2 regions of the Clostridium budayi genome follow, and region 1 is predicted to be linked to the other one. Evidence: a T-box and tRNA genes for the amino acid it is inferred to sense, from the RefSeq annotation. Region 1 holds a T-box; the other holds one or more tRNA genes.
What was found. The T-box of region 1 lies ahead of serS (serine--tRNA ligase). A T-box ahead of a tRNA ligase gene usually reads a tRNA of that ligase, here a tRNA-Ser.

Region 1 (17,110 bases):
AAAAAAACTAAATACAAATGAATACCTATACGGGAATCCCACTGGTTTATTAAAACCATGCCATATAAGGTCTATCTTATTTATATAGAAGCTTATAATTAAAATAAAAATCATTACACCTGAACTTATTTTTTCAAATAATTTTATATTTCTATTACAGAAATATAAAATACCTAATATTGCAATTAGTATTCCGCAATATATATTTGGTAATCCAACTAATATATCTTTCTCGCCTAGTCCATTAATATAGAATTTTGTAACTATATCAAAGAATTTATAATTAGCTTCAATACTAGATGTGAAGAATTCAAATTTTGCCTTACCACCAGATAATGCAAAAACAGTTGGAAGTGTCACAAATGCACTTAATAGTCCACCACATAAAGAGCCTATTATAAAGTACTTTATTCTTTCAATTATCTCTTTTCTTGCCATTACCTCTTCTTTAATAGTTAATACTAATTTGTATATGAAGTATAATGTTATGAATATACATATTATAAATCCTATGTAAAAATTAGTTATAAGTGATAATGCCAAAGTAACTACATAAAGCTTAATTTTTTTCTCTCTTATTAAGTTATTCATTCCTAAAACAACTAACGGTAATAATATAACACCATCAAGCCACATTATATTAGATTGATATATTATGTTATATCCAATAAGAGCATATGCAGTTGAGAATATTAATGAGAAATATCCAAATTTCTTAAAGTTATTCTTAAAGAATATTGATGAAGTAAGTCCACATAATCCTGTCTTAATTAAAATTAAAACTAAAACAGCTTCATTTAACATATTTTTTGGAAATAATGCAAAAATAAGATTTAATGGACTCATAGTGTAATATGCTGATAATCCAAACATATTACCTCCCATCTCTTTTGTAAATGAATATAATAAACTTCCATCTCCGACTAATGCATTTCTAAAATCACTAAAATAACTAATATATTGACCTCTTAAATCTCTAAATAATATACTTTTGTCGCCAAATGGATATATTTTAGAGACATAATATGCAAAGAGTAATATTATTATTGGAATTATAAATGCTAATAAATATGTAAATTTATTACTTAAATTTTTCTTATTCAATTCTAATTCCTCTCCTTATCCTTGAATTTGTATTAAACACATAATTAATTATATAATTCCCTAAATTTAATAGCTATTAATATTTATTGAATTATATCTTATGTCATTATATAATTATTTAAATATTATAATCTATAGGGGGAAAATACATGAATATATACATATCTGACTTAGATAGAACTCTTTTAAATAATAATGAAGAACTTTCTGAATATACTATCTCTGTTTTAAATAAATTAAATAAGCATAATATTAACTTTTCAGTTGCTACAGCTAGAACTCCAGCTACAGTTGTTCCAATACTATCAAAAGTTAATATAAACTTACCAATCATCGTAATGAATGGTGCAGCTATATATGACTTAAAATCAAATAAATATATAACATATAATTCAATTCCTAAAACTACTACATCCAAAATATTAGATATATTAGAAAGTAACAATATCTCTGGCTTTTGTTATACTATAGATGATAATCACATCTTTGCTTATTATGATAAAATTTCTAATATTTGTCAAGCAAATTTCCTTAATAGTAGATTAGGTAGTCCATTAAAAACATTTATAAATGGACCTGTCCCTGAAGATAGTAATATAATACATTTTTTCTTAATGGATAATAAAGAAACTATTATGAATGTATATGAAAAAATTAAAGATATTGATGGATTATATTTAATAGCATATGAGGACGTTTATAATAAAGAAGTATATACTTTAGAAATATATAGTGAAAAATCATCAAAAGCTAAAGCTATTAAGTATCTAATGGAGCAATTTAACTTTAATAATCTTACATCCTTTGGTGATAACTTAAATGATATACCAATGTTTGAATTATCAGATGAATGTTTTGCAGTTAGTAATGCAACAGATGAATTAAAAAATATATCAACATCTATTATAGAATCTAATACAAATGACGGCGTTGCTAAATACTTAGAATCATTATATAAAAAAGAATCCTTATAAAAGGATTCTTTTTTTATTATATTTATATCTATACAAATAAAACCGCATATGCTAATGCACCAAGTATACCACCTATAATAGGTCCAACTACAGGTATCCATGCATAATCAAATTGGCTACCACCTTTATTTTTGATAGGTAATACAGCATGTGCTATTCTTGGTCCTAAGTCTCTTGCTGGGTTTATAGCATAACCTGTTGGTCCTCCAAGTGATAAACCAATAGCCCAAACTATAATACCAACTACAAATGGTGTAAGACCTGCAGTTATTTCGCTAGCTTGTGCGCCCATAATAGCAAATACTAATACAAATGTTCCTATTATTTCTGTAATTAAATTTGATATATTATCTCTTTTTGCTGGTATTGTTGCAAATGACCCTAAAATTGCATCTTTATCAGCAGTTTCTTCATATTGTAGTCTATATGTAATCCATACTAATACGGCTCCAACGAAAGCACCTAAAAATTGTGCTGATAAGTATATTGGAACTTCACCCCAAGGGAAAAGCCCTGCTACAGCTAGTCCTACTGTTACTGCTGGATTAAAATGTGCACCACTTGTTGCGGCAAATATATATACTGGTACAGCAACTGCGAAAGCCCATCCAGTTGTTATAACCATCCAACCAGCGTTTTCTCCTTTAGATTTTTTTAAAACAACATTGGCAACTACACCATCTCCTAAAAGTATAAGAATTAAAGTACCTAAAAATTCTGCTATAAAATGTGTCATTTATAATACCTCCTTAGTTGATTATATATATACATCTATATTCTATATATATAAATATATATAGCAATTTTTATGCAAACTTTTACATCGGCTGTATAACTCATATTAACTAGCATTGTAATCAAAATATAAATTGATAAAAATAGTACTTATTGATATTTTTTATCAATATTAACAAAAAATATCAAGATACCTTATTAGATATCTTGATATTTAAATTAAAATTATTTAATTATATCTACACCCATGTATCTCTTTAATGCATCTGGAACTCTTACAGTACCATCTTCATTTTGATAGTTTTCAAGTATAGCAGCTACTGTTCTACCAACTGCAAGACCTGAACCATTTAATGTATGAACGAATTGAGGTTTTTCCTTACCTTCTCTATATTTGATGTTAGCTCTTCTAGCTTGGAAATCTTCAAAGTTTGAACAACTTGATATTTCAACATATCTATTGTAACTTGGCATCCAAACTTCTAAGTCATATTTTAATGCAGCTGTGAATCCTAAGTCACCCTTGCATATTCTAACTTTTCTATATGGTAATCCTAATTCTTCTAATACTTCTTCAGCATCTCTAACTAATTTTTCTAATTCATTGTATGATTCTTCTGGCTTAACGAATTTAACTAATTCAACTTTATTAAATTGATGTTGTCTTATAAGTCCTCTAGTATCTCTACCAGCTGATCCAGCTTCTGCTCTAAAACAAGCTGAGTATGCAACATGCTTTACTGGAAGTTCTTCTGCATTTAAAACTTCATCTCTATACATATTAGTTACTGGAACTTCTGCTGTTGGTATTAAGAAGAATCCGTTATTTTCTACTTTAAATGCATCTTCTTCAAACTTAGGTAATTGTCCTGTACCTGTCATACTTGCTCTATTAACCATGTATGGAGGTAGTATTTCTGTATATCCATGTTCATCTGAATGTTTATCCATGAAGTAGTTAAGAACAGCTCTTTCAAGTCTTGCTCCTAATCCTTTATAGAAAGTAAATCTTGAACCTGCAACCTTTCCGCCTCTTTCAGCATCTAATATTCCAAGGTCTATACCTAAATCCCAGTGAGCTTTTGGTTCACCATTAAACTTTGGAGTTTCTCCCCATCTTTTAATTTCAACATTATCAGCATCTGATTCACCTTCAGGTACTTGTGGGTTTGGTATGTTAGGAATTCTAAGCATTATATATTCTATTTTTTCATTAACTGAAGCAAGGTTACTATCATGTTCTTTTATTTCATTTCCTAATTCCTTCATTTCAGCCATTATAGGAGCTACATCTTCTCCTGCTTTTTTTAATTTTGGAATTTCTGCTGAAACTTGATTTCTTTTACTCTTTAAAACTTCAACTTCACTTAATATATTTCTTCTTTCTTCATCTAACTTAACTAATTCATCTATTACAGATACATCAAAATCTTCTCCTCTATTAGTTAAAGCTAATTTTATTTCTTCTGGATTATTTCTGATTCTTTTTAAATCTAACATTTATTTTCCTCCTGTTATTTTATTATTTTTTACATATAAAAAGAGCCTATACTATCCCTTATAAAAAGGGACGAATAGACTCCGCGTTGCCACCCTAATTGATAAAACCTTAAAGGTTAATATCCTCTCTTTACAGATTTAACGATTCTTCACCGTACTGCTTATGTTCACAGTCCCTCCAAGGTGGATTCATTATAATTAAAATATTAGTTTACACCAAACCACTAACTCTCTTAAATATTAATTAAAACTACTTATCCTCTTCAACGGTTTATTATTCTAAATATGATTAACTCTAATATATTACATTTAAAGCTTCTTTGTCAATATTTAACTAAGCATTTTCTAGCCATTATCTACTCTTTTTGCACATACAATATCAATTCCTGTATTTAATATATTTTTACATATAATTTCTCCAGTATTAATTGGAGTGCTTATATATATTCTACCAATAACCTTAGAGAATTCCTTCCATAAAGATATATCTACTTTATCACTACTTTTTACAGGAACAACTTTATGTTTAATGTCGCCTTTTACTCTAACTATGCTTGTAAAAATATCTTTTCTACTCAAAGTTACTCACCTCTATACTTCATCAAATTCCTTTATTCTTCCTGATACAATTTTAGAGTTTTTAGAATTTCTAACTATTTCAATTGGACTCTTATCCATTTCTCTAGCTAATATTTTCATTATTTTTCTTATACAATAAGATCCATGACAATCTCCATATCCAGCCCCAGTTCTTTTTTTAACTCCTTCAACAGTTCTTGCACCAAGTGGTCTTCTAATACAATCTACAATCTCACCTTCACTAACGTTATTACAATTGCAAATTATATTACCATATCTCTTATCTAATTTTATAATTTCATTTATCTCTTCTCTATCTAAATCTCTGAATCTATAAAATTCTCTTCTTTTATCAATAAAGTTTTTCTTAGATGATGAGTTCATAAGGTCAACAATTGCTTCTCTTATACTTTGCGCTATTGCCGGGGCAATAGTCATCTTGCCGTAATGCTTTCCTGTAACTCTTATATATCCATTTTCTATATCACTATTATCTATTACCATTTCATCTCTTTTGTATGATTCTCTAATCATTTCACTAATCTTTTCTTTGTATATATTAGGTGTTATATGTTTACTGAACTTTACACCCTCATCTATACTTAAAACATTAGTATTCTTAACTCCTAGCATAGTTCCACCATTAATCATTGGAGAATTCATTACAAATGTTTGCTCATCTATAACATTAACAACAACTCTTTTTAGCTTACACTTAAGTTTCCCTTCCATTAGAAAATAATTCATCTTTTTAGGAATTGTATATTCAGCTTCTATAGATTCTAGTGTATTGTCACAAGTTTTATTATTTTCTACATAGAATTCATCTGGAATAGTATTTATTACTACTCTACATTTAAATCTATTTTTATTTGTAACAACATCAAAACCCTTATTTATTTTCTTTATGCTTATAACTTCTTCTTCTAATCTAAAGTTAACGCCATTATCCGCCGCAACTTCTGCATATGCTATTGATAAGTCATAAGGTGCTATTATTGCAGTATTTTTAGAGTATAGTGCTCTTTTAATATCAACTTCTAAATTAGGTTCTATATCTTTTATTCCTTCATTGTCTACTAATTTAACACCTTTTATTCCTCTTTTTTGAGCTGCTAAATACATTTCTTCAAGTTTTAGACTTTGCTCTTCAGTTGTAGCAATTCTAACATAACCTATCTTTTTATATGGGACATTAAACTTTTCACATGCTTCTTTTATAAGTATACTACCTATATTTTCCAAATCAGCCATTACAGCATTTGAAGTTTCGGATCCATCATAAACAATTGCAGTGTTAACAACAGCTATATCATCAGCCACATCATATCCTTTTTCAATTAATGCTATATTAAGGTTATATTTAGATAGCTCATATGCTACAGCACATCCAACTATACCTCCACCTAATATCAATACATCATAATCCATAATTACTTTATATACCTCCACATTTGTAACCACTTTAAGAAATAATAAATCTGCGTTCTTTTAGTTCCTTCTTAATTAACTCCATATTTTCTTCATTATCAGCTGATATTGTATGTATGTGTACTCCATTAGTTAATACTGATAATGGCTTAGCCTTATTATTTTCATATCTTTGAATAAAATTATTTAAGTCATTAAGATTTTTTATCATAAGTATTCCCTTTATCTCTCCATATAAAGGATGCTCTACTATTACATCTTCTATTATTCCACCATATTTAATTATAATTTCAAGTTCTTCTTCAATACGATTACTCTCATGACATACAGCCAATATAGTTCTAACTCTATTATCTTCACTTGTTATTATATAACCATCTGGTGTTGCTATTATTTTATTTCCCTTTGCTCTTAAAATAGCTATATCTTTAACTATTATCTGTCTTGTTACATTATATAGTTTTGCAAAATCAGTCCCTTTTATAGGAGTTAAACTTTCTATAAGTCTAACTAGTATATCTTCTCTTCTACTCTTTGAATCCATACTTCCCCCTCAATATTTATATTTAATTCATGTTATCACACTTTTTTATTATCTCAAGGTATTTATTATTTTCTGTATAACTTTTCTCATGATGTCTTGCTATAGCTTCTAGAAACTCATTATCATAAGAACTTATTTTTTTTAAAATTTTTGCACTTTTTAATGGATGATTATAATAAGTGTCTACCTTTTTTATATAAGCATAATTTTTTAGTTTTCCTTTAGTAAATCGATCTAATAAAACCATTATAGATTTTTCAAATACATTTAAAGGATTTCCGCACTTACCAACATCGTGAAGTAATGCAATTTTAGCTAACTTTTTTTCATTTATATTATTATTACCTTCTCTTGCCATATTAATAGCATCATTACATACTCTTACGCAATGATGTTTCTCAGAAGTTTTCAATTTATTGAAAGCTTCTTTTTCTTCTTTATTTAAATATTTTGAAATTATATTACTATCAACTTCTTTTAAATTTGAAGTAATTGCCCAATAAAATTGTTTAATTCTATATCTCATACTTATTCCTCAATAATTTAAAATTTAACTTCATCTTATTTTATAATACCATTTACTTTATACATTATCAATTTTAGAACAACAAAAAAAGCTATGAACATTAGTTCATAGCTTTAAATATGGTGGAGATAAAGAGATTCGAACTCTTGACCCCCTGCGTGCAAGGCAGGTGCTCTCCCAACTGAGCTATACCCCCAGAAATGGTGGACCTTCAGGGACTCGAACCCCGGACCTACCGGTTATGAGCCGGTTGCTCTAACCAACTGAGCTAAAGATCCTCATTGGACCTGGCAACGTCTTACTCTCCCGCACAGTCACCCGTGAAGTACCATCAGCGCTATAGAGCTTAACTTTCCTGTTCGGAATGGGAAGGAGTGTTTCCTCTATGCCATCATCACCAGATATCAGAGTGTTCTCTGAAAATTGCATATGAATTTTTGTTGATCATCTGTTTTTATTGGTCAAGCCCTCGACCTATTAGTATCAGTCAGCTGAACATGTTACCATGCTTACACCTCTGACCTATCAACCTTGTGTTCTTCAAGGGGTCTTACTAGCTTATGCTATGGGAAATCTCATCTTGAGGTGGGCTTCACGCTTAGATGCTTTCAGCGTTTATCCCTTCCCGACTTAGCTACCCAGCTATGCTCTTGGCAGAACAACTGGTACACCAGAGGTCAGTCCATCCCGGTCCTCTCGTACTAAGGACAGCTCCTCTCAAATTTCCTACGCCCGCGACGGATAGGGACCGAACTGTCTCACGACGTTCTGAACCCAGCTCGCGTGCCGCTTTAATGGGCGAACAGCCCAACCCTTGGGACCTACTTCAGCCCCAGGATGCGACGAGCCGACATCGAGGTGCCAAACCTCCCCGTCGATGTGAACTCTTGGGGGAGATCAGCCTGTTATCCCCGAGGTAGCTTTTATCCGTTGAGCGATGGCCCTCCCACGAGGTACCACCGGATCACTAAGCCCGACTTTCGTCCCTGCTCCACTTGTAGGTGTCGCAGTCAGGCTCCCTTCTGCCTTTGCACTCTACGAACGATTTCCGACCGTTCTGAGGGAACCTTTGGGCGCCTCCGTTACTTTTTAGGAGGCGACCGCCCCAGTCAAACTGCCCACCTAACAATGTCCTGTCACCAGATTCATGGCGTCCAGTTAGAATTCCAGTAATATCAGGGTGGTATCCCAAGGACGACTCCATCAGGACTGACGTCCTGATTTCCCAGTCTCCCACCTATCCTGTACAGATAATACCGAAATTCAATGCTAAGCTACAGTAAAGCTCTACGGGGTCTTTCCGTCCAATCGCGGGTAGCGAGCATCTTCACTCGCACTACAACTTCGCCGGATTTGCAGTTGAGACAGTGCCCAAGTCATTACGCCATTCGTGCGGGTCAGAACTTACCTGACAAGGAATTTCGCTACCTTAGGACCGTTATAGTTACGGCCGCCGTTTACTGGGGCTTAAGTTCACACCTTCGCTTACGCTAAGTGTTCCCCTTAACCTTCCAGCACCGGGCAGGCGTCAGCCCCTATACATCAGCTTTCGCTTTAGCAGAGACCTGTGTTTTTGCTAAACAGTTGCTTGGGCCTATTCTCTGCGACCTACTCTCGTAGGCACCCCTTCTCCCGAAGTTACGGGGTCAATTTGCCTAGTTCCTTAACTGCAATTCTTCCGCCGGCCTTAGGATTCTCTCCTCATCTACCTGTGTCGGTTTGCGGTACGGGCACTACTTCTCTCTCTAGATGCTTTTCTTGGAAGCATGGAATCAGATACTTCGGTTCCGTGGAACCTTCCCCATCACGCCTCAGGATTGTTAAAGCGGATTTGCCTACTCTAACTCCCTAAACGCTTAGACTAACATCCAATAGTTAGCACATCCTATCCTTCTCCGTCACACCATCGATAATAACGATTATAGTGGTATCGGAATATCAACCGATTGTCCATCACCTACGCCTTTCGGCCTCGGCTTAGGTCCCGACTAACCCTCAGCGGACGAACCTTCCTGAGGAAACCTTAGATATTCGGCCTGTAGGATTCTCACCTACATCTCGCTACTGATGCCAACATTCTCACTTGTAATCAGTCCACCGCTCCTTACGGTACGACTTCAGCCCGATTACAACGCTCCTCTACCGCTCACACTAAGTGTGAACCCGTAGCTTCGGTGGTAAGTTTAGCCCCGTTACATTTTCGGCGCAGGATCTCTCGACTAGTGAGCTATTACGCACTCTTTCAATGAGTGGCTGCTTCTAAGCCAACATCCTAGTTGTCTTAGAAATCCCACATCCTTTCCCACTTAACTTACACTTTGGGACCTTAGCTGACGATCTGGGCTGTTTCCCTTTTGACCATGGATCTTATCACTCACAGTCTGACTGCCGGATTAAAAGTATGTGGCATTCGGAGTTTGATAAGGTTCGGTAAGCGCTATGCCCCCTAGCCCATTCAGTGCTCTACCTCCACTACTCACATGTCCGACGCTAGCCCTAAAGCTATTTCGAGGAGAACCAGCTATCTCCGAGTTCGATTGGAATTTCTCCGCTATCCACAGCTCATCCCATGCTTTTTCAACAGCAACGTGGTTCGGTCCTCCACGAGGTTTTACCCTCGCTTCAACCTGGCCATGGATAGGTCACCCGGTTTCGGGTCTACGGCATGCAACTAGTCGCCCTATTAAGACTTGGTTTCCCTTCGGCTCCGTACCTTAAGTACTTAACCTTGCTACATACCGTAACTCGTTGGCTCGTTCTACAAAAAGCACATCATCACCCTCATAAGGGGCTTTGATCGGTTGTAGGCACACGGTTTCAGGTTCTATTTCACTCCCCTCCCGGGGTTCTTTTCACCTTTCCCTCACGGTACTGCTTCACTATCGGTCATCAGGTAGTATTTAGCCTTGGGAGGTGGTCCTCCCTGCTTCCCACAAGGTTTCACGTGTCTCGTGGTACTCTGGATCAGAACTTTAGGCTTTCTCGTTTCACCTACGTGACTATTACACTCTACGGTTTAACTTTCCAGTTATCTTCGGTTACAATAGCTTCCTAAGTTAATGTTCTGTCCGCAACCCCAAAGATAAATCTTTGGTTTGGGCTCTTTCCTTTTCGCTCGCCGCTACTAAGAAAATCGATTTTTCTTTCTCTTCCTCTAGGTACTTAGATGTTTCAGTTCCCTAGGTTACCCTCATATAGCTATGTATTCACTATATGATACATGGGGTTAACCCATGTGAGTTCCCTCATTCGGAAATCTCCGGATCTCTGGCTATGTGCGCCTACCCGAAGCTTATCGCAGCTTATCACGTCCTTCATCGGCTCCTGATGCCAAGGCATTCACCATGCGCCCTTTGTAGCTTGACCTATTTAGTCATTTATATCAAAATTATTACAATTCAGATCTAACAAAGAATAGTATTTGTAAAAATACATTTTTTCTTGGCTTGTTGTATCAACAATTTATATTCATATGCAATTTTCAAAGAACATTTTATTTTGAGAAACTTGGTTTCTCAAAATTGAACAGAATTTTCATTAAACCTTCTTTTAAAGAAGAAATCCGAATTTCGAATTTTTTATTTACCAGTTAATCATCTTGTTAACTGAATTCTCCATAGAAAGGAGGTGATCCAGCCGCAGGTTCTCCTACGGCTACCTTGTTACGACTTCACCCCAATCGCTGACCCTACCTTAGGTCGCTGCCTCGCTTACGCGTTAGCTCACGAACTTTGGGTATTGCCAACTCTCATGGTGTGACGGGCGGTGTGTACAAGGCCCGGGAACGTATTCACCGCGACATGCTGATTCGCGATTACTAGTAACTCCAGCTTCATGTAGGCGAGTTTCAGCCTACAATCCGAACTGAGACAAGTTTTGAAGTTTAGCTCCACCTCGCGGTATTGCATCTCTCTGTACTTGCCATTGTAGCACGTGTGTAGCCCTAGACATAAGGGGCATGATGATTTGACGTCATCCCCACCTTCCTCCTGGTTAACCCAGGCAGTCTCGCTAGAGTGCTCAACTTAATGGTAGCAACTAACAATAGGGGTTGCGCTCGTTGCGGGACTTAACCCAACATCTCACGACACGAGCTGACGACAACCATGCACCACCTGTCACTCTGTTCCCGAAGGAACTTCCCCGATTAAGGGTAATGCAGAGGATGTCAAGTCTAGGTAAGGTTCTTCGCGTTGCTTCGAATTAAACCACATGCTCCGCTACTTGTGCGGGCCCCCGTCAATTCCTTTGAGTTTTAATCTTGCGACCGTACTCCCCAGGCGGGATACTTAATGCGTTAGCGGCGGCACGGAAGGAGTTGATACCTCCCACACCTAGTATCCATCGTTTACGGCGTGGACTACCAGGGTATCTAATCCTGTTCGCTCCCCACGCTTTCGAGCCTCAGCGTCAGTTACAGTCCAGAGAGTCGCCTTCGCCACTGGTGTTCTTCCTAATCTCTACGCATTTCACCGCTACACTAGGAATTCCACTCTCCCCTCCTGCACTCTAGATTCCCAGTTTGGAATGCAGCACCCAGGTTGAGCCCGGGTATTTCACATCCCACTTAAAAATCCGCCTACGCTCCCTTTACGCCCAGTAAATCCGGACAACGCTCGCCACCTACGTATTACCGCGGCTGCTGGCACGTAGTTAGCCGTGGCTTCCTCCTTGGGTACCGTCATTATCGTCCCCAAAGACAGAGCTTTACAATCCGAAGACCGTCATCACTCACGCGGCGTTGCTGCATCAGGGTTTCCCCCATTGTGCAATATTCCCCACTGCTGCCTCCCGTAGGAGTCTGGGCCGTGTCTCAGTCCCAATGTGGCCGATCACCCTCTCAGGTCGGCTACGCATCGTCGCCTTGGTAAGCCATTACCTTACCAACTAGCTAATGCGCCGCGGGTCCATCTCATAGCGGATTGCTCCTTTAATTGCTGTTTCATGCGAAACTGCAATGTTATGCGGTATTAATCTCCCTTTCGGGAGGCTATTCCCCTCTATGAGGCAGGTTACCCACGTGTTACTCACCCGTCCGCCGCTAATCCGTTTCCCGAAGGAAACTTCATCGCTCGACTTGCATGTGTTAGGCACGCCGCCAGCGTTCGTCCTGAGCCAGGATCAAACTCTCAATAAAAAGTTTAATCTGTTAACTCATAAAACTTACTTTAATAAAAGAATTGCTGGTTTAAATGTATTCTATATATTCTGTTCAATTTTCAAAGACCAAATTTACTTCGTCGCCCTCAAGCGACTATTAAATCTTATCACCGTTTCAACATCTTGTCAACAACTTTTTAAAAACTTTTTTCAAGTTTGTTTCGTTGTTTCCGTGTCGTCATCAGCGACGAGATTTATATTATCATATATATCATTCTGTATAATCTATATTATCTTTATTTTTATAATTTATATCTATATTTCTCTATATTTCTTTTAAATACTTATTATTTCTAATAATGATACGCCTGGCAAAGAGTATATTATTTTTTTATGTACTTACTATATAAATTAATAAAAATCACTCTTTTAAACTATAATTACACTATAAAAACTTTGTATTCTATACTATAAAAATATAGTTATTTAATATATTTTCTAAAAAATAATAGGCCCATAGCACAAAAATTTGTACTACGAACCTATTTATTAAATATTATTCATCATCTTCACTTGCTCTATCTAAAAGCTTATCTAATGAATTATCATTAGCCTCTTCTGAATTAACTTCTGATTTTTCATCTACAACTAATTCAGTTTGAACTAATTCCTCTTTATCATCATTTCCATCGCTAGTTATTTTAGTGATTGTAACTACTTGTTCTTCTTCAAGAGTTCTCATTAGCTTAACTCCCATAGTAGCTCTTCCTGTTACTGAAACATCTTCTATGTTTATTCTTATAGCAACACCACTATTATTTATAAGCATAAGTTCATCTTCAGCCTTACACATAGTAGCTCCAATTAACTTACCTGTTTTATCATTTATCTTGTAAGTTAATAATCCTTTACCGCCTCTATTTTGGACTTTATATTCACTTATTGGAGTTCTCTTACCAAATCCATTTTCACTAACTACTAATAAATCTTCATCATCAACAGCTATATCCATACATACAGCTATATCATCATCACTTAAGCTTATCGCCTTAACACCTGATGCTGTTCTACCCATTGGTCTAACATCTTGTTCATTGAACTTAATAGCTAAACCATTTTGAGTAACCATTATGATATTAGCATCTCCTCTTGTCATCTTAACTTTTAGAAGTTCATCTCCTTCTCTTAAGTTAATTGCAATAAGACCATTCTTTCTTAAGTTCTTGAATTCGTTAAGATTAGTCTTCTTAACTATACCATTCTTAGTTCCCATAAATAGATATCCATTTTCATAAACATCATTTACAGTTAGAACTGTTTCTATTCTTTCATCTGGTTCTATTGCTATAAGATTTATTAAATTAGTTCCCTTAGCTGCTCTTCCAGCTTCAGGTATTTGATATCCTCTTAATTTGTATACTCTACCTCTATTTGTGAAGAATAGTATATCTGAGTGAGTTGATGTTACCATAACATGTTCTACGAAGTCATCTTCCTTAGTAGACATTGCTTGTATTCCCTTACCCCCTCTTTTTTGAGCTGAGTATACATCTGATGAAATTCTCTTAATATAACCTGAATGAGTTAATGTAATTACGATTTCCTTCTCTTGAATTAAATCTTCTACATCAATTTCATTTACATTAGTTTCTATCTTAGTTCTTCTTTCATCATTATATTTATTTTTAATTTCTATTAATTCTTCTTTTATTACTGAAAGAAGCTTTTCTTCACTTGCAAGAATTGATTTTAAATATTCAATTTCTTTCATAAGTTCAGCATATTCTTCTTCAATTTTATCTCTTTCTAATCCTGTAAGTCTTCTAAGTCTCATTTCAAGAATAGATTGAGCTTGTTTTTCTGAAAGATTAAATCTTTCCATAAGAGTATTTTTAGCTATTTCTGAAGTCTTTGATCCTCTTATAATATTTATGACTTCATCAATATTATCTAAAGCTATTCTTAATCCTTCTAAGATATGTGCTCTAGCCTCTGCCTTATTTAATTCAAATATAGTCCTTCTAGTAATAACATCTTTTTGGAAGTTAATATAATGACCTAGTATTTGTTTTAAGTTAAGTATTTGTGGTTCATTATCAACTAATGCAAGCATAGTTACACCGAATGTATCTTGCATCTTTGTGTGCTTGTATAGAAGGTTTAGAACTACATTAGGATTTGCATCTCTCTTAAGTTCTATAACGATTCTCATACCTTCTCTATCAGATTCATCTCTTAAGTCTGATATTCCATTTATCTTTTTATCTTTAACTAAATCCGCAATATTTTCTATAAGTCTAGCTTTATTAACTTGATAAGGTAATTCTGTAACAACTATTCTATGTCTGTTGTTTTCCTCTTCTATCTCAGCTTCTGCTCTAACGATAACTTTACCCTTACCTGTTTCGTAAGCTGATCTAATTCCTGACTTACCCATTATAGTTGATCCTGTTGGGAAATCTGGTCCTTTTATTGCAGTCATTAAATCTAAAACTTCAGCTTCTGGATTATCTATAAGCATTATTGTTCCATCTATAACTTCACCTAAGTTATGTGGAGGTATGTTTGTTGCCATACCAACTGCTATACCTGATGATCCATTTACTAAAAGATTAGGGAATCTTGAAGGTAGTACTGATGGTTCTTTTTCTTCACCATCAAAGTTTGGAATAAAATCAACTGTATTTTTTGTTATATCTCTTAACATTTGACTTGCGATTTTATTCATCTTTGCTTCTGTATATCTCATTGCCGCAGCGCTATCACCATCAACTGATCCAAAGTTACCGTGACCATCTACTAGCATATATCTCATTGAGAAATCTTGAGCCATTCTAACTAAAGCATCATATACTGAAGAATCACCGTGTGGGTGATATTTACCAAGTACTTCCCCAACTATTCTGGCACATTTTCTATAACCTTTCTCAGGCGCTAATCCTAATTCTTGCATTGAATAAAGAATTCTTCTGTGAACAGGTTTTAATCCATCTCTAACGTCTGGAAGCGCACGACCAACTATAACACTCATGGCATAGTCAATATAACACTTCTTCATTTCGTTCTTTATATCTACGGGTATTACTCTTCCCTCATTAAAACTCATGTACTTCACCTCATATTTAGTACTAAATGTCTAAGTTACTTACTTGCTTAGCATTATCTTGAATAAATTCTCTTCTTGGTTCAACTTTTTCTCCCATAAGTATAGTGAATATTTCATCTGCAGCCATAGCATCTTCTACAGTTGCTTTTAGTAATATTCTTTGTTCTGGATCCATTGTTGTTTCCCATAATTGAGTTGCATTCATTTCTCCAAGACCTTTATATCTTTGAATATTAGTTGAATTATCTTTTCCACCAATCTCGGTTAATATGTTATCAAGTTCTTGATCTGAGTAAGCATAGTATTCTTTCTTAGATTTTGCAACTTTATATAATGGTGGTTGTGCTATATAAACATGACCGCCATCTATTAATTCTCTCATGTATCTGTAGAAGAAAGTTAATAATAATGTTCTTATGTGTGCTCCATCTACGTCGGCATCTGTCATTATTATTATTCTGTTATATCTTATCTTTGATATATCAAAATCCTTTCCTATACCTGCACCAAAGGCTGTTACCATTGATCTTATAGTATCTGAATTTAAGATCTTATCTAGTCTTTGTTTTTCAACGTTCATAATCTTACCTCTTAGTGGTAATATAGCTTGGAATTTTCTATCTCTTCCTTGCTTTGCTGATCCTCCCGCTGAGTCCCCTTCGACTATGTAGATTTCACATTCCATAGGATCTTTTGATGAACAATCTGCAAGTTTACCTGGAAGTGCTGATCTTTCTAAAACAGTCTTTCTTGTAAGTTCTCTTGCCTTTCTTGCTGCATCTCTTGCTCTAGCTGCCATTAATGCTTTATCTATTATAATCTTGGCTATTGCTGGATTTTCTTCTAAGAATGTTCCAACACCTTCACCAACAACTGAATCAACTATTCCTCTAACTTCACTATTACCTAGTTTAGTTTTTGTTTGTCCTTCGAATTGTGGTTCACCTATCTTAACTGATATTACACATGTTAAGCCTTCTCTTATATCTTCACCTGAAAGATTTTTATCATTTTCTTTTAAATGCCCAAATCTCTTTGCATAATCATTAAATACTCTAGTTAATGCAGTTTTAAAACCAACTAAGTGTGTACCACCTTCTATAGTATCTATATTATTTGCAAAGGTAAAAATATTTTCAGTATAGCCATCATTGTATTGAAGTGCTACTTCAACCATTATGTCATCTTTTAAACCTTCTACGTATATTGGTTCTTCATGTAATGGTTGCTTATTTCTATTTAAGTAAGTTACGAAAGATTTTATACCACCTTCATAATGATATGATTCTTCTTTATCGTATCTTTTATCTACTAACGTTATATTAATTCCTTTGTTTAAGAAAGCAAGTTCTCTTAATCTTTGTGAAAGAATTTCAAAATCATATATTAATTCATCAAAGATTTCTTTATCAGGTTTAAAGTAAACTGTTGTACCAGTACTATCACTTACTCCGATTTCTTCTAGATCAGTAACAACATTTCCTCTTTTATATTCTTGTCTCCAAACCTTA
Region 2 (17,110 bases), 140 kb from region 1:
TTCAAAGTTTGTAAATTTTAAAATATTATTCATTAAAATGGAGGAGAAATATGAATAAATTATATTTAGTAATACCTTGTTATAATGAAGAAGAGGTTCTTCATGAGACAAGCCGTAGATTACTATAAAAGATGAATAAGATGATAGAAAAAGAAATGATTCATCCAAATAGTAAAATACTTTTTGTAAATGATGGGTCGAAGGATAAGAGTTGGGAGATAATAGAAGAGTTACATAATAAAAATGATATTTTTTGTGGCGTAAATCTGTCAAGAAATAAAGGGCATCAGAACGCATTACTTGCTGGATTAATGACAGTTAAGGAATATGCAGATATGGCAATATCATTAGATGCAGATTTACAAGATGATATAGATGTAATAGATAAATTTGTTGAAGAATTCTATAAAGGTAATGATGTTGTATATGGAGTTCGTTTATCTAGAGAAACAGATACTTTCTTTAAAAGAACTACTGCACTTGGATTTTATAAGTTTATGAATGTACTAGGCGAATCATGCTGATTATCGTTTTATGAGTAAAAGAGCCCTTGAAGGATTAAGTTAATTTAAAGAAGCTAATTTATTCTTAAGAGGAATAGTGCCATTAATAGGATACAAGCATACAACTGTTGAATATGAACGTCATGAAAGGTTTGCGGGGGAATCTAAATATCCATTAAAGAAGATGCTTAATTTTGCATGGGGCGGGATAACATCATTTAGTATAAAGCCAATCAGAATAATTACTAGTCTTGAATTCTGTATATTTATAGTAAGTCTTATTGCAATAATATATTCATTTGTTTCAAAAATTATGGGCAATGCAGAAGCTGGATGGACTTCAATTACTGGATCAATTTGAATGATTGGTGGAATTCAATTACTATGTCTTGGAGTTATAGGTGAATATATAGGAAAGATATACACTGAAACTAAGCATAGACCAAGATACATTATTGATGATGAATTAATAACAAATACTGATTCAGAAGAATAATTAAGAGTCGTAATATGAAAGCTTTAATAGATAAAATATTAAAAATATTTTTAAGTAAAGAATTTATACTCTTTGTAATAATAGGAGTAATAAACACATTTAATGGAGTTGTATTTTCGATGATATATTCCAAATTTTATAATACAAAATATTGTTGTATTAATAGTATTTAATATTATGGGATTAAATAAATTAATTGCATATATACTTGCCGCGATAATAGGAGTGCCAGTTACATTTATACTAATGAAATTTTTCGCTTTTAAGGAAAAGGAGAAAAGATAAATAGAGAATAGTGATGAGCAAAATAGGTATGTAAAAGAAGCAATTCCAGATTATATAGTCATGAAAGTTAATCATAAGATGAATGTTAATAATATTAAGCCTAAATATTTATGGGATAATTATGAGGTTGTAGCAGAGCAAACACAGAGGATATATGTAAATACAAAAGTTAAATACGTTCTCTTTAAATGTAAATTATTACAATAAAAAACCTAGGAATTTTAAATTCCTAGGTTTTTTATATTTATAAGCTAAAAAAAATTATATTAAATTATCATTAGTACTACAAATATTGCATAGGTTTTATAAATGAACTAATTAATTTAGGCAAAAAATGTTTTAGGAGTTTTTAATATGGGAATAAAAGAGAAGATGATGAATCAAATAATAAAGATAAAGGTAAAAGAAATAACAAAAGGACAAATAATATTTGAAATGAAGTGCTTAAAGATGGTATCTAAAGAGTTTGAAATATACGAAGAGTTCCTTCATAAGGCACTTAAAAAGTTAAAAGGGATAACAAATGTGTATGTAGATATGAAAGAGGGAAAAATAGCTATAAATTTTAATGAAGATGAGCAAGATGCTAATAAAGTTATAGATTGGGCTGAAGAAGTAAGGCGTATAGGAGTTAAAAATTCAGATCTCATAGCAAGCAAAGGAAAGACAGATTTAGAATATGTCGTAAAAACTATAGAAAAACAGTTAGATGATTCTTTAAAAAAGCATAGTTAAAAAAATAACGAACAAAATTCGACAAGGTTCGAGGAGTTGATATAACTGGGATAATGCCAAATGGATGCATTAAAAATATAAGCCTATTGTTAATATATTAACAATAGGCTTATACTTAGTTAAAACTTTAACAAAGTAGGAAATTTAAATCAAGAATAGTTCATTGGGGAGCATTAAGAGGTAGTTAAGTTCTTATAGTATTAGCTTAAATGTAATAAATAGGATTATAAGTTAAAAATATTTAAAATGATGGATAAATAATGGATAAATGATGAATAAAGTGTTAAAATGTGTATGACTTTTGAAATAAATGGGAGGGTTAATATGCTATTTAGTAGTTCGATATTTGTATTTGGTTTTTTGCCAATATGCTTAATATTCTATTATTTAATTCCAAATAGAAAAATTAGAAATTTATTTCTATTTTTAGCTAGTATATTGTTTTATGCGTGGGGAGAACCGGTATTCGTACTAATAATGCTTTCATCCATAATACTTAATTATATATTTGGTATGTTAGTTGAAAAGTATAATTATAATAAGCAGACAAGTAAAATATTAATTGTTATTATGCTTATTTTTAATCTTGGAATTTTATTTGTATTTAAATATATAGGATTTTTTGTAACCAATGTAAATGAAATATTTAATTTAAATTTATATGTTCCAAAGATTCCACTTCCTATAGGAATTTCATTCTTTACATTCCAAGCAATATCTTATGTTATAGATGTTTATAGAAGAACTGATTCAGACGGAGATGTAATAAGAGCTCAAAAAAATCCTGTGAATGTAGGGCTTTATATTGCATTATTTCCTCAGCTTATTGCAGGACCTATTGTTAGGTATAAAACTGTTGCAGAACAAATTAATAAAAGGCATGAAAATTTCAATGATTTTAGCGAAGGGGTTAGGCGTTTTATAATTGGACTTTCAAAAAAGGTACTTTTATCAAATAATCTTGCTTTAATTGCAGATAGAGCTTTTTCCGTTCAACCTGATGAGATATCTGTATCATTTGCCTGGCTTGGTGCTATATGTTACTCATTACAGATATTTTTTGATTTCTCAGGATACTCAGATATGGCGATAGGACTTGGAAAAATGTTTGGATTCCACTTTTTAGAGAACTTTAATTATCCTTACATATCAAAATCTGTCTCAGAATTTTGGAGAAGATGGCATATTTCACTTGGAAGCTGGTTTAGGGATTATGTGTATTTTCCTTTAGGTGGAAGTAGAAAAGGCATAAAAAGAACTATATTTAATCTTTCTGTAGTATGGTTCTTAACAGGATTCTGGCATGGTGCTAATTGGACATTTATGTCATGGGGAATGTATTTCTTTATTTTTATTGCAATAGAAAAAGTTATAGATATTAGAAATAAGAAAAAGGGTAAAGATAAGAATAAAAAAGACAGTATACCTATATTAGCATTTAAACATACTTATGCAGTATTAGTTGCAGTATTTGGATGGGTTTTATTTAGATCAGATACTATAGGGTATGCGGCTAAATATATTAAATCTATGCTTGGGCTTAATGGAAATAGTTTAATGGATAACTTAACAATACTTTATGTAAATGAAAATATTGTATTTTTAATATGTTCAATAATATTTAGTATGCCAATTGTAGAATATTTAAAGAAAAAATATAAAGATTTAATGGATAAAAGAGAAATAAATAAAGGATATAGAATTTTAGAAATATGTTATGACTTTGGATACGTTGCTTTATATATAGGAGTATTTTTAATTACGATGTCTTTCATAATTAAAGGTGCATATAATCCATTTATATATTTTAATTTTTAAGGAGAAATGATTATGAGTGGTGTAAACAGAAGAAATAAAATAATGGCAGTGGCATTTTTGACTATAGTAGGTGTTATTACTGTAGGAACGTTTAAAAATATTTATAATGAAAAAGATTTAAAAATATCCAATAATAATATGAAAAAGGCTATTTCTGATGTTGATAATATATTAAATGAAAATTTATATAATAAGATGAAATTTATAGAATTCAATGGATTAGTTCAAAGAGCTATGAATAAAAAAGTAGTAGAAGATGTTGAATCATGGCGTACAGTTGTTAAAGATAAAAATAACTATCTACACTTTAACTTAACTAGTAATCCTATAGATTTAACAAAGCAAACGGAAAGTATTATTAAACTTAGAGATTTTACTAAGAAAAATAATATTGATTTTATGTATGTACAATCACCATTTAAGGCTACTGGAGAAGTAGGTCAATTACCAACTGGGGTTGATGATTATTCAAATGAGGTAGCAGACAACTTTTTAAAAAACTTAAGAGAAAATAATATAAATACATTAGATTTAAGAGAAGAAATGAAAAAAGATAATATAGATTATAAAGATGCATTCTTTAAAACAGATCATCATTGGAAGCCTGAAACTGGATTTTGGGCTACAGGGGAACTAATAAACAAGCTTAATTCAGACTATGGAATGAGTTTAGATAAAGATAATATAAATAGGGATATAAATAATTATAAAGAGATTAATTACAATAAAAGTTTTGTAGGAAGTCAAGGAAAAAGAGTTGGTAAGTATTATACAGAAGTTGATGATTTTAATATGTATATACCAAAATTTGATACAAACCTTACAGTTACAAAATATAATAATGACAGTAAAGTTATGAAAACAAAAAAAGGAAACTTTGAAAATACCATAATAGAAAAATCTTTATTAAAGGGAGATATTTATGAAAATAAATATGCATCTTATTTAGGTGGAGATAATGAATTTAGAATAATAAATAATAAAGTAAATAACAATAAAAAAATACTTATATTAAAGGACTCTTTTGTGCTTCCTGTTGCATCATATTTAAGTTTAAGTGCTAAAGAAACTAGAGTGCTCGATCTTAGATATTATAATGGTAAGGAGTACGATTATATAAAAAATTATAATCCTGATATAGTTATAATGATGTATTATCCAGGATCTTTATCAAATATGAAAACTTTTGATTTTAAATAGTGTTTATTTATAAAAGTGGAGCAAATTATTATTGCTCCTTTTTATATAAAAGAATATATATAATTTTTTTTGTATATGATATAATTGAAAATAATATATTTATAAAATTACAATTTATGGGAGAGTGATAATTTTTGGACTCTAGTTATACGGGGCAAATTATTCTATTAGTAATTTTACTTGTATTGTCTGGATTTTTTTCAATGTCAGAGACAGCTCTTATGTCTCTAAGCAAGATAAGAATAAGACATATGGTTGAAGAGGGTGTAAAAGGATCTAAATTGGTAGAAAAGTTAATTGAAGATCCAAATAGGCTTTTAGGAGCTATTTTAATAGGTAATAATATAGTTAATATAGGTGCATCAGCAATTGCAACATCATTAGCCGTAAAAATATTTAACGGTAGTGAAAGTGCTGTAGCAGTAGCCACTGCAATTATGACTGTACTTGTACTTATTTTTGGAGAAATTACTCCAAAATCTATAGCAAAGCAAAAATCAGAGCAAGTTGCTCTTAAAGTAAGCAAACCAATACAATTCTGCGTAGCTATATTTAAGCCATTCGTTGCAATGTTTACTGCTATTTCATCAGTATTTATTAGATTATTTGGAGGAGATCCAAAAGCAACAGAACCATTTATTACAGAGGAAGAGCTTAAGACAATGGTTGGCGTTAGTGAAGAAGAAGGTGTACTTGAAGATGTTGAGAAGGAAATGATATTTAATGTATTCGACTTTGCAGATCTTCAAGTTAAAGATGTAATGGTTCAAAGAGTAGATGTAACTGCTATTGATGTTAATGATGGATATGAGGATATACTTAAAGTAATAAAAGAAGATCAATTCTCAAGAATTCCAGTATATGATGATACTATAGATGATATAGTTGGTGTACTTAATGTAAAAGATCTTATAATAGCTGACAAAAGAGATTGTAAATTTAAAGTTACTGATTATATGAGAGAACCTTTATATACCTTTGAATTTAAGAAAATAACAGAATTATTTAATGAAATGAAAAAATCAAGAAATCATATGGCAGTTGTACTTGATGAATATGGTGGAACTGTTGGTATCGTAACAATTGAAGACGTTGTTGAGGAAATTGTTGGAGATATTGAAGATGAATATGATAAAGAAAGAGAAATGATTGAAGTAATTAAAGAAGATGAATATATAGTAGAAGGAAGTGCTAGACTCGACGATATAAGTGATCTTATAGGGGTTAATATGGAATCAGAAGAATTTGATTCTGTTGGTGGTCTTGTTATAGGAGAACTTGGAAGAATTCCTGAAGCGCAAGAAGAAGTTACAATAGGTAAAATAAGATTTGTTGTAGAAGAAGTTGAAAAAAATAGAATTATGAAAGTAAGGATATATACTTAAAAAGGACAGATAAACTGTCCTTTTTTAACATAATCATAGCGTGGTGATTTTTTTTGGAATATATAGAATTAGCAATTAAAGAAGGTTATAAAGCGCTAGAACTTGGTGAAATTCCTGTTGGAGCAATAATTGTTAAAGATGATAAAGTAGTTGGCAGAGGACATAACTTAAAGGAAAATAATAAAAGTGTAATTTCACATGCAGAAATAATAGCAATAGAAGAGGCTTGCAGAAATACTGGTGATTGGAGACTTACAGGTTGTGAAATGTATGTAACTTTAGAGCCTTGTCCTATGTGCGCTGGAGCAATAATGCAAAGCAGGATATCAAAATTACATATAGGAACTTTCAATCGGGATATGGGGGCCTGTGGTTCTATTGTTGATTTGGTAAATAATAGATATTTAAATTCATATTTAAATATTAACTGGCTTTATAATAAAGAATGTAGTGATATAATAACAAATTTTTTTAAAAATCGTAGAAAAGAAAATAAACTTCTAAAGAAGAAAGGGGAGGGGTATGATGAATAATCCAGTTGCATTTGAAGTTTTTGGATTTGAAGTTATGTGGTATGGAATTCTAATTGGAATTGGAGTTATATTGGCATTTATACTTGCGTATTTTAATGCAAAAAGAAAAAATCTAAATTTTGATACATTAATTGATTTATTTTTGGTTTGCTTTCCTTGGGCTATTGTTGGAGCAAGAGCATATTATGTTATATTTGAGTGGAATAATTATAAAGATAATTTAGTTGATATATTTAATATAAGACAAGGTGGGCTTGCTATACATGGAGGGCTTATAGGAGCTTTTCTAGCGGCATACATATATACAAGAATAAAAAAGATAAACTTCTTAACTTATGCGGATTTAGTTGCACCATCAATAATACTTGCTCAGGCAATGGGAAGATGGGGAAATTTTATGAATAGTGAAGCGCATGGAGGCATAGTATCTTATGAATTTATATCAAAGTTTCCTAATTTTATTCAAAATGGAATGCATATAAATGGACAATATTATCATCCAACATTTTTATATGAATCTATTTGGGATGTATTAGTTTGTATTGTATTAGTTATAATATTAAATAAGCTTAAAAAAGGATATGAAGGTATTGTAATTAGTTCTTACATGATACTTTATTCTCTAGGAAGATTTTTTATAGAAGGACTTAGAACTGATAGTTTAATGTTTATGGGCTTTAGAGTAGCAGAGCTTATATCGTTAGGATTAATGATTTTAGGAGTTATATTTATAATTTGTATTTTAAAAAGAAAAAGGGAAAATATTCATAACTAAGTAAGTGAAATGAATAGTTCACTTAACTATTGAACTAAAATAATATTTGTGTTAGAATGAGAAAGTATTAATAGAGAATTCACAGTTTAAGATGTGAATTGTATATTAATCTTAAACAAATAAGCTATTTAGCTTTAATAAATTTAACACTTTTATGGAGAGATGTCCGAGTGGTCGAAGGAGCACGCCTGGAACGCGTGTGTAGGGGAAACTCTACCGTGGGTTCAAATCCCACTCTCTCCGCCAGACCGTGCTAGATGGGGAGTTAGCGGTGCCCTGTAACCTGCAATCCGCTACAGCAGGATCGAATTCCTCGGGGAGGCTTTAGTTTGTATGGCCTGCCCTATGTAAGTGGTGTTGATGGCTGGGTCCCACGCAACGGGAGCCCATGAACCTTGTCAGATCCGGAAGGAAGCAGCAATAAGTGGTTCCTTCCGTGTGCCGTGGATCAATCTGGCCTGAGCTAACTGCATAGGTAACGCATATAAACTACTGTCGAAGCGGGGTGCACGGTTTTTTAATGTAAATTTTGAATATTCAAATATAGATTATATTCAATAAAATAATTAATTAAATTAGGTTACTCTTCAATAGGATTAACAATATAGGATACAAAACAATAGGATAAGAAAGAGAGGGAGCTTTATAGACTATTAAGTTTATAAAGAACCCTCTTTTTCTTGTTATAAAAATAAAAAACTACCCTAGTAATATAGGGTAGTTTAATTTTATTTTCTAATAAAATCTATAAACTCAAAAATTAATCCACTTTTATCATCAGTTTTATCATCAGATTTGTGGATAACTTCCCATTCGTTTATATCAATCTGTGGAAAATATGTATCTGCATCAAATTCCTTTTTAACTTTTGTTAAATATAACTTCTTTGCATAAGGCATAAGTAAATTATAAATTTCTCCGCCACCAATTATAAATACTTCTTCATCTGAATCTTTAAAATTATTTATAACTTCATCTAAGTTGTGAAGTACAGTAACTTTATCAGAATCTACTTTAAAGTTAGTATCTCTAGTTAAAACTATATGAGGTCTATTTGGTAGTATTCCAGGAAGAGACTCAAAAGTTTTTCTTCCCATAAGAATTTTATGCCCTGAAGTTATTTCTTTAAATCTTTTAAGATCTTCTGAAATATGCCATAAAAGATTATTATCTTTTCCTATTGCATTATTAGAAGCTGTAGCAACAATAATTGATAACATTAAACTGATACCTCCATTTTGATTGCTTTATGGTGTTTGTAGTCTACAAGTTTAATGTCCTCTGGTGTAAAGTCATAGAAATCTTTAATCTCAGGATTAATCCAAAGTTTTGGAGCTTCATATGCTTCATCTTTTCTAGTTAATTGAAGTTTCATTCCTTCAACTTGATTTTCATAAATGTGAGCATTATTTATAACATGAGTAAATAATCCAGGCTTTAATCCTGTTACTTGTGCTAAAAGATGTACAAGTACAGCATATTGACTTGTATTAAAAGGTACTCCTAGTGGAATATCACCTGAACGTTGAACAAGCATACAGTTTAATCTTCCATCTGTTACATCCCACATAGTTAAGAAGCAGCAAGGATGAAGGGCACCTGTATCAAGATATGGAATTTGCCATAGATTTATCATCATTCTTCTATCTTGAGGATTATTTTTAAGGGCATCTATTAATTTATCTAATTGATCAAATTTTTTAACAACCCATCCATAAGATGTTCCGATAGTTCCGTCTTCCATCATCCATTCATTCCAGATCTTAACGTTTTGTTCTTGTAATTTTTTAACGCTGTTTGATTGGTCCTTATATATCCATAAAAGTTCCTTTACAGCAGTTTTAAAAGCCACAAATTTAGTTGTAAGAATAGGGAATTCTTTTTCTAAATCAAATTGCATTATTTGATGTGGAAGTTTATATGTAGCCACTCCAGTTCTGTTTTGGTCATAGTATCCATTTTCTAAAATCTTTTCTACAATGTCAAGATATTGATTATCATATAAGCTCATTTAAAAAATCTCCTCTCGTTTCATTTCATATTATTTTATCATATTATTAGTATTAAGTAGTTAAAAAAAATAAAAACTATAAAAAATAAAAAACGTTAGTTCAAATTTAAACTAACGCTATGTGTAAACACATTAATATTATAAATATTAACCCAAGTGCTTTATGGGCATGGATACTTTTATTAAAAATTCTAAAAATGCCAGTTATAAGCATTAAAGCTAAATCAAGAACAGCTAAAACTCCAAAAATATATCCTATTGTCCACTTGAATCCTAAATGTAAGAATATATAAGCATGAAGTAGTATTATTGAAAGAGCTAATAAAGCTATTATTATATGAAATCTTTGAAAAATTTTAGATATGTTTAATAAAATTTTTCTAACCTTTGCTAATATAGTGTTCTCTAAAAATTCACTTTGAACTTCTTTTGGAATATCTATATGAACTTTATTTAATACTTTATCTAGTATATTTACTCCTTTTTGATTTAAATTTTTAATTATAAATCTAAGAAGAAATAAACCAATTGCTAAGAAAAATCCTATTTCAGCTATTGTTGCAAGTGATTTTGCAAAATTCTTTAATATTTTAGGATTAAAATTTATTAAGTAATTATTTGAAACGGAATAATAAATAAATATAGCTGAACATACTGCAACTAGTATTCCTACTACAAAATATATTAAATGATTTTTTTGCATAGGAAGCAATTTTTTCTTCATGTTAATCACCTCGATTATTTTATATAAAAATATTAGCATTAAACTATTTAATTTTATTAGATGTAAACTAAATTTAAAAAAATATTATGTTATTTGACATAAAAATATAATATTATTATTGAAAACAATAATAAAGGGGCATAATTACTAATAACTGTTTATACGTAGTTTTATTAATTTATTTATTGTATAATTAATATAGAATTTAACTTTAGAAAAAGAGGTGACAAAACCTTGGCATATACAGCGTTATATAGAGAGTGGAGACCAAAAACATTTGAAGATGTAATAGGTCAAGAACATATAACAACAACACTTAAAAATCAAATATTAAACGAAAGAATTGCACATGCATATCTTTTCTGTGGTACTAGAGGAACAGGAAAGACATCAACAGCAAAGGTATTTGCAAAGGCTTTAAATTGCCTTGACTTAAAAGATGGAGAACCTTGCAATGAATGTGAGATGTGTAAAAAGATAAATGAAGGATTAGCAATAGATGTTACAGAGCTTGATGCTGCTTCAAATAATGGGGTTGATAAAATAAGAGATATTATAGAAGATTCTAAATATCCACCTCAAGAAGCTAAATATAAAGTATATATAATGGATGAGGTTCACATGTTATCAACAGGAGCCGTAAATGCATTCCTTAAAACTCTTGAAGAGCCACCAGCAAATGTAATATTTATATTAGCAACAACAGATCCGCAAAAACTTCCTATAACAATACTTTCAAGATGTCAAAGATTCGATTTTAGAAGAATAAATAATACAGAAATAACAGCAAGACTTAGAAAAATTGTTGAAAATAAAGGTGTATTTGCAGAAGATAAAAGCTTAGATCTTATAGCAAGAGTTTCAGATGGTGCTATGAGAGATTCATTAAGTATATTAGATCAAGCAATTGCAATGGGAGATGGAAATGTAGATTACGATGAAGTTGTTTCAATGCTTGGACTTGTTACTAATGAGTATTTATTTGAACTAACAGAGGCTACAATAGAGAGAAATATAGAAAAAGCAATGACTATAATTGAAAAAATAGTTTATGCAGGAAAAGATGTATTTTTATTTATTAAAGATTTAATAGCTCATTATAGAAATCTTTTAATGATTAAAGTTACTAATAATCCTGAAGAAGTTCTTGATATGTCTCTTGAAAATATTGCTTTAATAAAAGAACAAGGCGATAGAATAAGAGTAGAAGAGATTATGAGAAGTATAAGAATACTTCAAGAAGCTGAAAATAATGCAAAGATGTCAAAACAAGCAAGATTATATTTAGAGCTTGCAATAATAAAGATTTGCAAAATAGAGTATGATACATCAAATGAAGTAATACTTGGTAGATTAAATAGATTAGAATCAGCTATAAAGGCTGGAAAGATTCAAGTAGTCAAAAATGCACAAAGTAGAGATGCAAGTGCAAATCTACAAGGTGCAAATACTTTAAAAAAGCCAATGCAAAGTAGTCAAACTACTCCAGAGGAAGCTATGAACAAAATAGAGGCTGACTTAAATCTTTCAAGTGACGTAACATTACAAATAGTAAAATCAGCTTGGAAAGATATATTAGAAGAATTTAAAAATAGAAGAGCTATGATACTATACGCTTCAATTACAACAGGAAAACCTGTAGAGTGTAAAAATGGAGTAATAAATGTTCAATATACTGATGAATACTCATTTAATAAAAATAGGCTTGAAAAGCCAGAAAACAATAAGTTAGTAAATGAAGTTTTCTCAGAAGTTTTAAGAAATAATGTAAGAGTAAAATTTACAGTTCTAGAAGGATCTCATGAAAATAAGCCTACAGAAGAAATGTTAAGTGAGATGATAGGTGACGAATTTTTAGAGATAATTGATGAATAATAGGTTATAAATTAAGGTACATTATTTTAGATAAAGCATAAATTATAAAATAAGTATAGATAATTAAATACTAATATGTTATGTATAGTAAAGTCATAAAAAATGCTATATAATTAAAATTAGATTTTATTATTAAGGAGGAAATATATATGGCAAGAGGCGGATTCCCAGGCGGTATGGGAGGAATGAATAATTTAATGAAACAAGCACAAAAAATGCAAAAGCAAATGGAGCAAATGCAAAAAGAGCTTGAAGAAAAAGAATTTGTAGCATCAGTTGGAGGCGGAGCTGTAACTGTAACTGCAAATGGTAAAAAAGATATATTAGCTATTAACATAAAACCAGAAGTAGTAGATGAAGATGATGTTGAAATGTTAGAGGACTTAGTATTAAGTGCTGTAAATGAAGCATTAAGAAAAGCAGAACAAGAAACTGCAAACCAAATGGGTAAAGTAACTGGTGGAATGAACATACCAGGACTATTCTAATAAGTTAAATTTAGATTTTAAGAGTCGGTTTTAAACTGACTCTTTTATTATTTAAAATTAAGATTATAATAATTGATAATTTGAAATAATTGTATTAAACTAAAGACTACAATTAAATATTTAAATATAGAATTATATGTTTGAAAGGGAGAGAAGTGATGGAATTTTATCCAGTTGCAATAGAAAAACTTATAGAAGAATTCGCAAAATTACCAAGTGTAGGTCAAAAGACAGCTCAAAGATTAACACTTCATATATTAAATTTACCAGAAGATGAGGTTAAAGAATTTGCAGACGCTCTAGTTAAAGCTAGAGGAACAATAAAATATTGTTCAGTATGTGGAAACTTCACAGATTCAGATCCATGTGCAATATGTTCTAATCCAAGTAGAGATAAGAGTACTATTTGTGTAGTAGAACAGCCAAAGGATATAATGACAATGGAAAAGGTAAAAGAATATAATGGACTTTATCATGTACTTCATGGTAATCTTTCTCCAATGCAAGGAAGAGGACCTCAAGATATTAAAATTAGAGAATTAGTTGCAAGAATGAAAGAAGAGATTAAAGAAGTAATAATAGCAACAAATCCTAATATAGAAGGAGAAGCAACAGCAATGTATATTGCAAAGATTCTTAAGCCTCTAGATGTTAAGGTAACTAGAATAGCTGCAGGTATTCCAGTTGGAGGAGACTTAGAATATGCAGATGAAGTAACACTTTCAAAAGCGTTAGAAGGAAGAACTCAAATATAAAAAAGAGACTCAAATAAATGAGTCTCCAATATAGATGGGAGTTAGAAGTTTTGTTTGAGAATGAGTGAAAAGCTTCTTATAATAATAGGTTATGAAGTTATTAAAAATATGTTCCTAAAAATTTCCTAAAATTCGTATACTAGCTTGTACTTTTGGATAGACTTATAGTAAGAGTAATATATTTGGGGGGCTATGTATGAGTAAGGATATTTTAGTGGATTACATTAAGAGTGTCTTAAATGGGGATCATGAAAATGCAAGAATATTAAAAGCTATAGATGAGACTAAATTAGAAATTCAGGCAGCTAAAAGTGTCTTTGATAGTGTAGATGATCCATTATTGATTGAAGCTGCAATATATGCAGAAGAAGCAGCAAGAAAAAGATACTCTCACTTAATGACTTTAGCAAAACAAAGAGGAATTACAGTAAACAGAAACTATATTTTATCGAAAAATATTAAGTTTGCTGAATAGATGAGGTGTATTATGGATATGAACTTACTTATATATGGAATAATTGGACTAGTTATTCTGTATGTAATTATTAAGCTATTAAAATGGCCAATAAAATTATTATTAAATGGAATACTTGGAGTAGTAATGCTGTACTTAGTAAATATGGTAGGAGTATACTTTGATTTTTCTATACCAATAAATATAATAAATGCTTTAATAGCAGGTATACTTGGTATACCTGGAATTGTAATACTTATAATATTCCAATTATTCTTTTAATAGCTTAAAGATGAGCGGTGAAAAATGAGTAAAAAGAAAGATAGTTAATGATAACTATCTTTCTTTTTTATTTATTATTAAATATTATTTAAATAATAGTAGAAAACATTTACAAAATGTTATATATTAATTATGTATAGGGTTAACTCTTATTTATCACCTTTCTGAAAAGGTTTTCTGGGGATAGGAGTAACAAAAGAGGAATGAGGGGTCATATATTATATAAATAATAACATGACCCTCTCTAGTAAGGAGCGAATAATGGAAAGATTACATGAACTTAAAAATGGAACAGATATAAGAGGAGTATCTTTAGATAATAAAGAAAGACCTGTAAATCTTACTGTAAATGAAGTTAGACTTATATCTAAAGGTTTTTATGAATGGCTACAAAATAATAAAAAAGAGAAGAAGTTAAAAGTGGCTGTTGGATGTGATTCAAGATTATCTGGAGAAGACTTTAAAAAAGAAGTAATAAACACTTTATTAGCTTATGGAGCTAAAGTATACGATTGCAAAATGGCAACAACTCCAGCGATGTTTATGACAACTGTTATGGAAGATTATAATTGTGATGGGGCTATAATGATAACAGCAAGTCATTTACCTTATTATTATAATGGCTTGAAATTTTTCACTAAAGATGGCGGAGTGGACAAAAAGGATATAGATGAAATAATAAATCTTTCAGTTAATAATACTTTAGAAGAAAGTAATGATGGTAGACTAGAAGCTAAAAGATTAATTGATGACTATTCAAAGATATTAGTAGATAAGATAAGAGCAGCAGTAGATAGTAAAAAAAATTATAACAAGCCATTAGAAGGTCTTAACATAATTGTTGATGCCGGTAATGGTTCAGGCGGATTTTTTGCAAATAAAGTATTAGAAGAACTTGGAGCAATCACTAAAGGAAGTCAATTTTTAAATCCTGATGGAAACTTCCCAAATCATATTCCAAATCCAGAAAATAAAGAAGCAATAGAGTCAATCTGTAAGGCTGTAATTAAAAATAAAAGTGATCTTGGAATAATATTTGATACAGATGTAGATAGGGCTGCTATAGTTGATAAGTATGGTAATCCTATTAATAAGGATGCTCTTATTGCATTAATATCAGTTATAATTCTTAACGAATATCCAAGTTCATCAATAGTAACTGATTCAATAACAACAGATGGACTTAGTAGATTTATAGAAAAATTAGGCGGAAAGCATCATAGATTTAAAAGAGGATATAAAAATGTAATCAATGAAGGCATAAGACTTAATGAAGAGAATGAAGAATGTCATTTAGCAATAGAAACATCTGGACATGCCGCTATAAAAGAAAATTATTTCTTAGATGATGGTGCATTTTTAGTATCAAAGATATTAGTTTATGTTGCGAAGTTAGCAGAAAAAGGACAAGATATAGGTGAGCTCATAAAAGAGCTTGAAGAACCACTAGAAAGTATCGAATACAGAATAAATATAGATAGAGAAAATTATAGAGATTTTGGAGAGGGAATATTAAAAGACCTAGAAGAATGTATAAAGAATAGCGATGAATTTAAATTACCAGAGAAAAATTATGAAGGGGTTAGGGTAATATGCGATTCTCAAAAGCATAATGGATGGTTTTTACTTAGATTATCATTACATGAACCTTTACTTGCTCTTAATATACAGTCAGATGTAAAAGATGGAGTAAAAAATATAGAAGAGTTTATTAAACAATTTTTAGCAAACTACAAATTACAATTTTAGATAAAACTTAACTAGTTTAGTTTTTAGCTTTTCACATAATAAAAACGTGATATTAATTTTAAATATCTTAAAATTAATATCACGTTTTTTCTTATTTACCTAAATATGATACTGATATTAAGAATTTGTTAAGAAATTAATAAGAAATAGTACAATTTAAAATTAAGATTTTGCAGTTATCATTAAAATATAGAAAATATTGGAGGGGTAAACAATGAATGTTTTAGAAGTCAAAGGACTTAAAAAGGTTATTGGTAAAAGAGAAATAATAAAAGATTTAAACTTCTCGGTTAAAGAAGGGGAAATATACGGTTTCTTAGGTCCAAATGGTGCAGGTAAGACAACTACAATAAGAATGCTTGTAGGACTTATACTTCCTACTGCTGGGGAAGTAAAAATATGCGGAGAAAATCTTAAAAATAATAAGGAAAAAGCTTTAAAAGATGTTGGAGCAGTTGTTGAAAATCCAGAACTTTATAAATATCTTTCAGGAAGAGAAAATCTTATGCAAATTGCTAGAATAAGAGGAGTATCTAAAGAAGAGGTTCAAGACCTTATAAAGTTAGTTGGATTAGAAGCTAGAATAAACGATAAAGTCAAGAAATATTCCTTAGGAATGAAGCAAAGACTTGGGCTTGCAGCAGCACTTATAGGAAATCCAAAACTACTTATACTAGATGAACCAACAAATGGACTTGATCCATCAGGAATTATAGATTTTAGAAAAATAGTTAAACAAGCAGCTAAAGAAAGAGGAATGGCTGTATTTGTATCTTCACATATATTAAGTGAAGTTCAACAACTTTGTGATAGAGTTGCTTTTATAAATAATGGTGTTATTAAAGCTGTAGAAGATATGAATGATGCAGTAACTGGAACAGAAAAAGAAAGTTTAACTTTAGTTACTTCAAGTAATAAAGAAAAAGTTATAGATATATTAAGAAATCAACCATTTGTACTTACATCAGAAATAAACGAAGCAGGAATAAATATAGTAGTCCAATCAGGAACAACTCCAGAACTTGTGAAAGCCTTAGTAAAA

Region 2: it has a tRNA-Ser gene. The T-box ahead of serS (serine--tRNA ligase) is inferred to sense a tRNA for this amino acid. The anticodon was not compared.

The regions. Positions count from the first base shown of each region.
Region 1 is NZ_AP042456.1:144,781-161,890, forward strand. Features, by position in the region: gene ACZ5TJ_RS00630 (YfhO family protein) at 1-1,104, opposite strand, end outside; gene ACZ5TJ_RS00635 (HAD family hydrolase) at 1,254-2,078, shown strand; gene ACZ5TJ_RS00640 (MIP/aquaporin family protein) at 2,107-2,814, opposite strand; gene serS (serine--tRNA ligase) at 3,039-4,313, opposite strand; T-box leader at 4,377-4,589, opposite strand; gene ACZ5TJ_RS00650 (DUF1667 domain-containing protein) at 4,659-4,892, opposite strand; gene ACZ5TJ_RS00655 (FAD-dependent oxidoreductase) at 4,905-6,323, opposite strand; gene ACZ5TJ_RS00660 (3H domain-containing protein) at 6,358-6,867, opposite strand; gene ACZ5TJ_RS00665 (HD domain-containing protein) at 6,890-7,393, opposite strand; tRNA gene ACZ5TJ_RS00670 (tRNA-Ala) at 7,514-7,589, opposite strand; tRNA gene ACZ5TJ_RS00675 (tRNA-Ile) at 7,595-7,671, opposite strand; rRNA gene rrf (5S ribosomal RNA) at 7,679-7,795, opposite strand; rRNA gene ACZ5TJ_RS00685 (23S ribosomal RNA) at 7,851-10,759, opposite strand; rRNA gene ACZ5TJ_RS00690 (16S ribosomal RNA) at 11,014-12,530, opposite strand; gene gyrA (DNA gyrase subunit A) at 13,050-15,599, opposite strand; gene gyrB (DNA topoisomerase (ATP-hydrolyzing) subunit B) at 15,622-17,110, opposite strand, start outside.
Region 2 is NZ_AP042456.1:288,792-305,901, forward strand. Features, by position in the region: partial or broken gene ACZ5TJ_RS01375 (glycosyltransferase family 2 protein) at 51-999, shown strand; gene ACZ5TJ_RS01380 (hypothetical protein) at 1,177-1,284, shown strand; gene ACZ5TJ_RS01385 (hypothetical protein) at 1,639-2,019, shown strand; gene ACZ5TJ_RS01390 (MBOAT family O-acyltransferase) at 2,344-3,837, shown strand; gene ACZ5TJ_RS01395 (alginate O-acetyltransferase AlgX-related protein) at 3,850-5,037, shown strand; gene ACZ5TJ_RS01400 (HlyC/CorC family transporter) at 5,172-6,422, shown strand; gene ACZ5TJ_RS01405 (nucleoside deaminase) at 6,476-6,955, shown strand; gene lgt (prolipoprotein diacylglyceryl transferase) at 6,948-7,730, shown strand; tRNA gene ACZ5TJ_RS01415 (tRNA-Ser) at 7,887-7,976, shown strand; RNA gene ffs (signal recognition particle sRNA large type) at 7,979-8,243, shown strand; gene ACZ5TJ_RS01425 (dihydrofolate reductase) at 8,459-8,950, opposite strand; gene ACZ5TJ_RS01430 (thymidylate synthase) at 8,950-9,741, opposite strand; gene ACZ5TJ_RS01435 (hypothetical protein) at 9,848-10,465, opposite strand; gene dnaX (DNA polymerase III subunit gamma/tau) at 10,700-12,340, shown strand; gene ACZ5TJ_RS01445 (YbaB/EbfC family nucleoid-associated protein) at 12,490-12,828, shown strand; gene recR (recombination mediator RecR) at 12,987-13,583, shown strand; gene ACZ5TJ_RS01455 (DUF2508 family protein) at 13,780-14,058, shown strand; gene ACZ5TJ_RS01460 (pro-sigmaK processing inhibitor BofA family protein) at 14,071-14,319, shown strand; gene ACZ5TJ_RS01465 (phosphohexomutase domain-containing protein) at 14,581-16,068, shown strand; gene ACZ5TJ_RS01470 (ABC transporter ATP-binding protein) at 16,283-17,110, shown strand, end outside.